3 regions of the Mesorhizobium sp. M2A.F.Ca.ET.043.02.1.1 genome follow, and region 3 is predicted to be linked to each of the others. Evidence: riboswitches for the same ligand, from Rfam matches in the RefSeq annotation. Region 3 holds a riboswitch; each other region holds the start of a gene.
The links. A riboswitch is a leader RNA that binds a small molecule or an ion and turns the genes downstream of it on or off. The one in region 3 is predicted to bind thiamine pyrophosphate.
Positions count from the first base shown of each region.

Region 1 (2,259 bases), 480 kb from region 3:
GCGGAAGCGCTGAGCGCAGCACCGTCGAGCAGCGGGGTGCCGCCGAAGGTCAGTTTAATGCCGTCGAGGTTGAGAAGTGGCGGCGCCATATCTGGAATGTCAGCTTTCGGGAAGAGGATAGGGGTGGGCCAGAAGCAGCGCCCGGCCGCGCTCCAGCGCGATGCCAAGCCGCCCTTTGACCTCGTTTGATATAGTGAGCGAGGAGCCGAACGCCAACTCGACGCGGTCGAGCGGCCATTTGGCGCCGGTGACCGTCAGGCCGGACAGGTCGGAGAAGCCGAGCACCGAAAACAGGGTGCTGTCCGCATAGTCGAAACTGGCTTTGCCAGGCAGGATGGGAACGCCTTCCTGTGCGCCGCTCGTCAGCAACACGGTCGTGCCCGCTTCTGCCAGCCGCACGGCGAGCGCCAGATGCAGGGAGGCATGGTCGGCGCGCTTGCCGCCGAAGGCGCCGGCAAGCACGAGGCTGGTGGCGCCGCGCTGGAGCGCTTCCGCTATTGCAAGCTCGCCATCGGTCATGTCCTTCTCGGCCGGGAAGATTTTTTGTGGGACGGAAGCCAGATCTTCGGGCAGGTTGGCCGGCACCGAGTCGAAATCGCCGACCCAGAGCTCGGGGACAAGGCCCAGCATGCGGGCATGGCCGATGCCGGCGTCGGCGGCGATGACGCGCGAACCAGCGATCTGGCGTTCGAGCCGGGGCGTGCGGATAAGCTCGCCGCCAAGCAGGATGGTGAATGTGCCCATGGCCGTCGCCCTTACCAGCCCGCCGGGGGAAACGGAAGCCGGAAGCGCCGCGCTTCGGTTCCTGCCTCGGAACATTAGCTGCCCGGCAAACTTCCGCTTGCACGCCGCTTCGGCCGGGCCTATCTGTCGAAACGCTCTAACGGGGTGCCGGACGTGATCCGGCTGAGAGGCAATCGAGCCAACCCGCTGAACCTGATCCGGTTTGTACCGGCGGAGGGATTAGACGTTTCGGACCATCCGGCGCCTCAATTCCTTGTCACTCGAACGAAGGAGGCGCCGATGCGCGCGATATTGTCCAAGCTTATTCTCGCAGCCGGTCTTTTGTCGCTTCTGGCCGGTGTTGCGCCTGCCGTCGCCAAGGACAAGCTCACCGTCTATACCTATGAAAGCTTCACTGCCGATTGGGGGCCCGGACCGGCGGTGAAGAAGGAATTCGAAGCCGAATGTGGCTGCGATCTCGAATTCGTCTCGGTCGCCGATGGCGTCGCGCTGCTCAACCGCGTCAAGCTCGAGGGCGCCGGCACCAAGGCCGACATCGTCCTCGGCCTCGACACCAACCTGACCGCGGACGCCAAGGCGAGCGGGCTGTTCGCGCCGCATGGCGACGTCTCGGGTATCAACGTGCCGGGCGGCTGGAGCGACGACACTTTCGTGCCGTTCGACTATGGCTATTTCGCCGTCGTCTATGACACGCAGAAGCTAAAAGTCCCGCCGAAGAGCCTGAAGGACCTGATCGAGGGTAGCGGCACCGACAAGATCGTCATCCAGGATCCGCGCACCTCGACGCCCGGCCTCGGCCTGCTCTTGTGGGTGAAGTCTGTCTATGGCGACAAGGCGCCGGAGGCCTGGGCCAAGCTCAAGACGAAAGTGCTGACGGTGACGCCGGGTTGGAGCGAGGCCTATGGCCTGTTCACCAAGGGCGAGGCGCCGATGGTGCTCTCCTACACCACCTCGCCGGCCTATCACATGGTGGCCGAGAACACCGAGCGCTATCAGGCGGCGTCCTTCGAGGAAGGCGAATACCTGCAGATCGAGGTTGCCGGCATCACCACGACGGGTGCCAAGAACCCGCTGACGCAAAAGTTCATCGCCTTCATGACCGGGCCGAAATTCCAGGACGTCATCCCGGAAACCAACTGGATGTTCCCGGCCGGCAAGACCGACAAGCCGCTCAACCCGGCCTTCGACAAACTGGTCAAGCCGACCAAGACCCTGCTGTTCAGCCCGGAGGAGGTTGCCGCCAACCGCAAGGCGTGGGCGGATGAGTGGCTGGCGGTGATGAGCAAGTAGGCTGCGATGCTTGCGCCAAGGCCCCCCTCTCTGTCCTGCCGGACCCGGCCCTTCGCTGTCGCTCCGGGCGTTCGTCATTCGGAAAGCCAAGCAGTTGGCTTTCCGTCCGCTTCGCGGACCACTCCTCACCCCCCTCAAGGGGGGAGATTGGCTGTCACGCCGGCTTTCGCCCATCTCCGACGTTGCAGGATCGAGCGGGGCGTCGACGCTGCCAATCTCCCCCCT
Region 1 is NZ_CP034445.1:2,351,085-2,353,343, reverse strand. Features, by position in the region: gene EJ068_RS11215 (ABC-F family ATP-binding cassette domain-containing protein) at 1-89, opposite strand, end outside; gene EJ068_RS11210 (thiamine diphosphokinase) at 100-744, opposite strand; TPP riboswitch at 875-980, shown strand; gene thiB (thiamine ABC transporter substrate binding subunit) at 1,024-2,034, shown strand.
Region 1: it holds a riboswitch for thiamine pyrophosphate, as region 3 does, so the genes downstream of both, thiB (thiamine ABC transporter substrate binding subunit) here and thiC (phosphomethylpyrimidine synthase ThiC) in region 3, are expected to answer to the same signal.

Region 2 (2,259 bases), 3.0 Mb from region 3:
GCGCCAGCCAGAATATGCGCCAGCGCCCTGCCCCCATGGCGGCAAGCATCTGGCTGATTTCGGCGCTTGTCGCGGCATAGCCTTCGACCAGCGCCACCATCATCGGGAAGACGGTGACCAGCGCGACCAGCAGGATCTTCGGCAAGAGGCCGAAGCCGAACCACAAGACCACCAGCGGCGCGATCGCCACCAACGGCAAAGTCTGGCTGGCGATCAGCAGCGGAAACAGCGCGCGGCGCAGCGGGGCCAGGAAGTCGACTAGCGCCGAAAGCACGAAGGCGGCGGCGAGCGAGCAGGCGAAGCCGGCAAGCGTGGCGCGGATGGTGGGCAGCGTGTTTTCGGCAAGTGCCGCGCGGTTTTGCCAGGCTTGCGCCAGCACGCGGGTGGGCGCCGGAAGCACGGTAGGCGCGATGCCGCCGAGACGGGCGTAGAACTCCCAAGCGAGGAGCAGCAACGTAAACGCGAGGGCGGCGGGAGCGATTTTGGCGAAGGTCGCCGTGAGAGCCAATCTCCCCCCTTGTGGGGGAGATGTCCGGCAGGACAGAGGGGGGCGCGAAGGAACGCCTCCCTGCGAAACTTGCCCCATAGCATCCGACGAAGGCTGCGCTTGCGAACGCCTGACATGCCGGCGGGACAGCGCCCCCCTCTGCCTTGCCAGGCATCTCCCCCACAAGGGGGGAGATTGGCCTTCACCTCGGCTTTCGCCAATCGCCGAAGGCTGCGCTCCCTCTTCAGAGAGGCGGTCAGATATGGGGCCCTCTCCCCCATGCAATAGGTCATACCAAACAGCCACGATAACTCTCCTCGACAGCTCGAGCTTGCGCTCAAACCGCGGTCGGGCTGTTGGCCGAAATGGTGATGTCGAGGGTCACATGCCCCGCGCCGGGTCCGAAGTGGCAGAAGGCTTCGTTGAGCGTGGCGAACACCGCGCCGGCGTCGCCGCGCAGCCTGGTGCAGAAGTTCTTGGAACGGTCGAACACGCCGGACTGTTTCAGGAAGTCGATGCAGCCATAGATCTCGTCCATGTGATCGCCCGTGCCCATCACATAGAGCGAGAATTGCGCTGCCACCGGCTGGTCGGTCGAGGGCGTCGACCGCACGGCGCCGAGCGCCGCGCGTTTGCGCTCGTCGAGCGGGACCGCCGGGCCGCCGATCTCGTCGGAACGGCAGATCGGGTCGTCCGGCTCGCCGGGGCAGCCGCGCGAGACGGCGGCCGACAGCACGCAATGCCTGCCGCTTTTGGCCGCTGCCACGAAGAGGTCGCGCATCGCCGGGAACAGCACTTCGGGCGGCCCGACCAGCAGCGTCGAGATGTCGTCGGTCTCGATCCTCAGCCTGTCGCGGTAAGGATCGAGCGCGCCCAACGCGCCGAGGATGACGCCGACGAAATCGTCGGCCATGGGATAAAGGGAAATCTGTGCGCCGGAAAACATGGCCCGCCTCGCTCCGCTGGTATTATCCAGATCAGCTTTAGGGTCCGGAGGCTTGCCGCCACCATCTCAGCCCCGACCGTACGGAGCACCCCTGTGGATGGGCGCGTTAAAGCACTGTTTGCCGGGTTGGGGAAGCGGTTTTTTGCGACGCCAGTTGGGCCACGAGTCTCATCTCCCCTAGGGGAGATGCCGGTGGTTATAAGATTTTCACGAATTTCTTATAACGAACTTGCAATCGACCTAGCGCCGCAGTTATAAGAAAATTGCAGGAATCTTATAACGCACAATAGCAGCGCCCATGAAGACCATCGACCTCGCCTACCGCACCCTTTACGCCGAGTTGGTGCAGCGCAGCCTCGATGCTTCCTTCGAGACGGATTTCTCGACGGCGGGCAATTTCGTGCGCGTGCCGGTGAAGGGCCGCGACTACTGGTATTTCGAGGAAACCCGCCCCGAGAAAAAGAGGCGTTATGTCGGTCCGGCCGAGGATCCCGAGATCGCCAGTCGGGTTGCGGCCTTCAGGGAGATCAAGGGCGATCTCAGGAGCCGCCGCAAGCTGGTCTCCACGCTTGTCCGCGATGCCGGCCTGACCGCACCCGAGACCTTCACCGGCGATGTCGTCGAGGCGCTGGAAAAGGCGGGGCTCTTCCGGCTGCGCGCGGTGCTGGTGGGCACCGTCGCTTTCCAGACCTATGCCGGGCATCTCGGGGTGCGATTGCCGGGTGCCGCGCTGCAGACAGGCGATGCCGATTTCGCACAGTTCCATTCCGTTTCGGCCGAAGTGGAAGACAGCATGCCGCCGGTCATCGACGTGCTGAAGGCAGTC
Region 2 is NZ_CP034445.1:5,874,392-5,876,650, reverse strand. Features, by position in the region: gene EJ068_RS28130 (ABC transporter permease) at 1-586, opposite strand, end outside; gene EJ068_RS28125 (YkoF family thiamine/hydroxymethylpyrimidine-binding protein) at 825-1,433, opposite strand; TPP riboswitch at 1,424-1,536, opposite strand; gene EJ068_RS28120 (GSU2403 family nucleotidyltransferase fold protein) at 1,732-2,259, shown strand, end outside.
Region 2: it holds a riboswitch for thiamine pyrophosphate, as region 3 does, so the genes downstream of both, EJ068_RS28125 (YkoF family thiamine/hydroxymethylpyrimidine-binding protein) here and thiC (phosphomethylpyrimidine synthase ThiC) in region 3, are expected to answer to the same signal.

Region 3 (2,259 bases):
TCGACGGTCAGCGGTATGTAGTGCAGCCGCACGCCGGCGTGGATGGTGAAATAGTCGACGCCTTGCTCGGCCTGCTCGATCAGCGTGTCGCGATAGACCTCCCAGTTGAGGTCCTCGGCGATGCCGCCGACCTTTTCGAGCGCCTGATAGAGCGGCACCGTGCCGATCGGCACCGGTGCATTGCGCACGATCCAGTCGCGGATGTTGTGGATGTTGCGGCCGGTCGACAGGTCCATCACCGTATCGGCGCCCCAGCGGATCGCCCACACCATCTTTTCGACCTCTTCGGCCATCGACGATGTGACAGCCGAGTTACCGATGTTGGCGTTGATCTTCACCAGGAAATTTCGCCCGATGATCATCGGTTCGCTCTCGGGATGATTGATGTTGGCGGGAATGATTGCGCGTCCGCGCGCCACCTCGTCGCGCACGAATTCGGGTGTGACGAAATCTGGGATCGCCGCGCCGAAGGCTTCGCCGTCGCGTTGCAGCTTGCCGCGCATCACCTCGCGGCCGAGATTCTCGCGGATGGCTACGAACTCCATTTCTGGCGTGATGATGCCGGCGCGCGCATAGGCAAGTTGGGTCACCGCCTTGCCCTGCTTGGCCTTGAGCGGCCGATTGCGTATCGGAAATTCCGGTGTCAGGCGCTCGCCGGTGGCGAATCCATTGTCTTCCGGCCGGACGTGGCGGCCGTCATAGGCTTCGACATCGCAACGCGCCGTGACCCATTCGTGGCGAAGCCGGGCAAGGCCTTTTTCGATGCTGGTTTGGACTGATGGATCGGTGTAGGGGCCGGACGGATCGTAGACGGTGACGGGCGGTTCGCCGGCCGTCGGATGGACGGAAATCTCGCGCATCGGCACCCTGATCTGCGGGTAGAGGACGCCGGGCTTGTGGATTTTCCGCGAGGCGGGCAGTGGTCCCGTCGACACGGCGGGGGTGAGGGCATTCATCGTGAGGCTCCTTTGCTCATGCATTGGAGACCCAGTTCTGTGCCGGAAGGATGAAAAGACGCTTCTGTAGACCTGCTGCAGCAGGACCTCGGGCGTAAACTCCCGCAAAGCGCTTGCACCGTCCCTACGCCAGTATGAACTGGATCAGGTTCAACGGGTCACTGCGCCGCGAAAGCCAGCAGTATCTCAGCCCCTTACCGGGACTCCCCTGGTGAATGCCTCAAGTTGAATGGGCCGGTGCTGCTTTGTCAAGCGCCTTCGGGCGCCTTCGGGCGCCTTCGGCCGGTGGCGACGTCCGGCGGCCGGCCGAGCGGAGAGCTCGCGCATGCATCGGGGACAAGTCACGCCCCGTAGACCAGGGCTGGAATGGCCAAAGTCTCATTCGCTTCGTGAAGGATGGAAAAACTGTATCGGCCATGTGCGTCGAGATCGACCGAGTAGCTCAGGCGGTCACGGATGTGGTTATCCTGGTCGAAGGCGACGATTTGCGGCTTCAGCGAGGTGATTTGCACCACGTCCAGGTAGATGGAGTTGCAGATATGATCTGGTCGTCGGGCTGGCAGGTGCAAGCGGCCGCTCTATTCAGGATGCGGCATCGGCGGCGTTCCCGATACCAATGATATCTTGCGGGCAACTTATGCAATCACCGGCTTCGTAAAACCCGACGGCGGCGGCCGTGTCCTGGCGCTGAGGATGTGCCGCTGTTCCAGCAGAGAAATCGCGTGGGCGCGGAGTTTTCGCTCTGCGAGGAAGAGTTGACGCAATCGTTTAGCTTGCTTGCAGTTCGTAGAGACCCGCCTTTGAAAGCAACTAAGCTATTGCATTGATATGTTGGTGCGCGATCGATCGCTACATAGCCGGCCGCCATTATCCGAGTATTGATCCGCCGGTGTTCGTGTTGCCGTATATGGCAATCCCTGCGAGATCGTCGCGGCCGGATCGGCCGCACCCTCTAGTCATAAAAGGGGAAGCGACCGAGAATTCCGCTGCCGAAAACTTCTCTGGCTTGGCTATGCATGCGGTAGATGAGATCGCCGCCTACCGCGACCTGGTCGAGGAAGGCATCGACGCCCAGTTCGGACAGCCTGGTTATCGCAATGCGTTAGCGGCTCAGACTTGCGGTCTCGAGAGCGGCCTTTGGGGGTCACCTCTTTTTTGTTTCAGAGGTTGGAAGACGGCTGCTCGTTACCCAATAGAAATGGCGACTACGGAACGCGATCGATCGCGGCCATCAGGAAACACCTGTCTTCGGCTCAACCTCGACATGGCGTCCGATCGACCGCAGATATACAGCTATCTCGTC
Region 3 is NZ_CP034445.1:2,827,614-2,829,872, reverse strand. Features, by position in the region: gene thiC (phosphomethylpyrimidine synthase ThiC) at 1-956, opposite strand, end outside; TPP riboswitch at 1,060-1,176, opposite strand; gene EJ068_RS13335 (hypothetical protein) at 1,298-1,525, opposite strand; gene EJ068_RS33850 (hypothetical protein) at 2,188-2,259, opposite strand, start outside.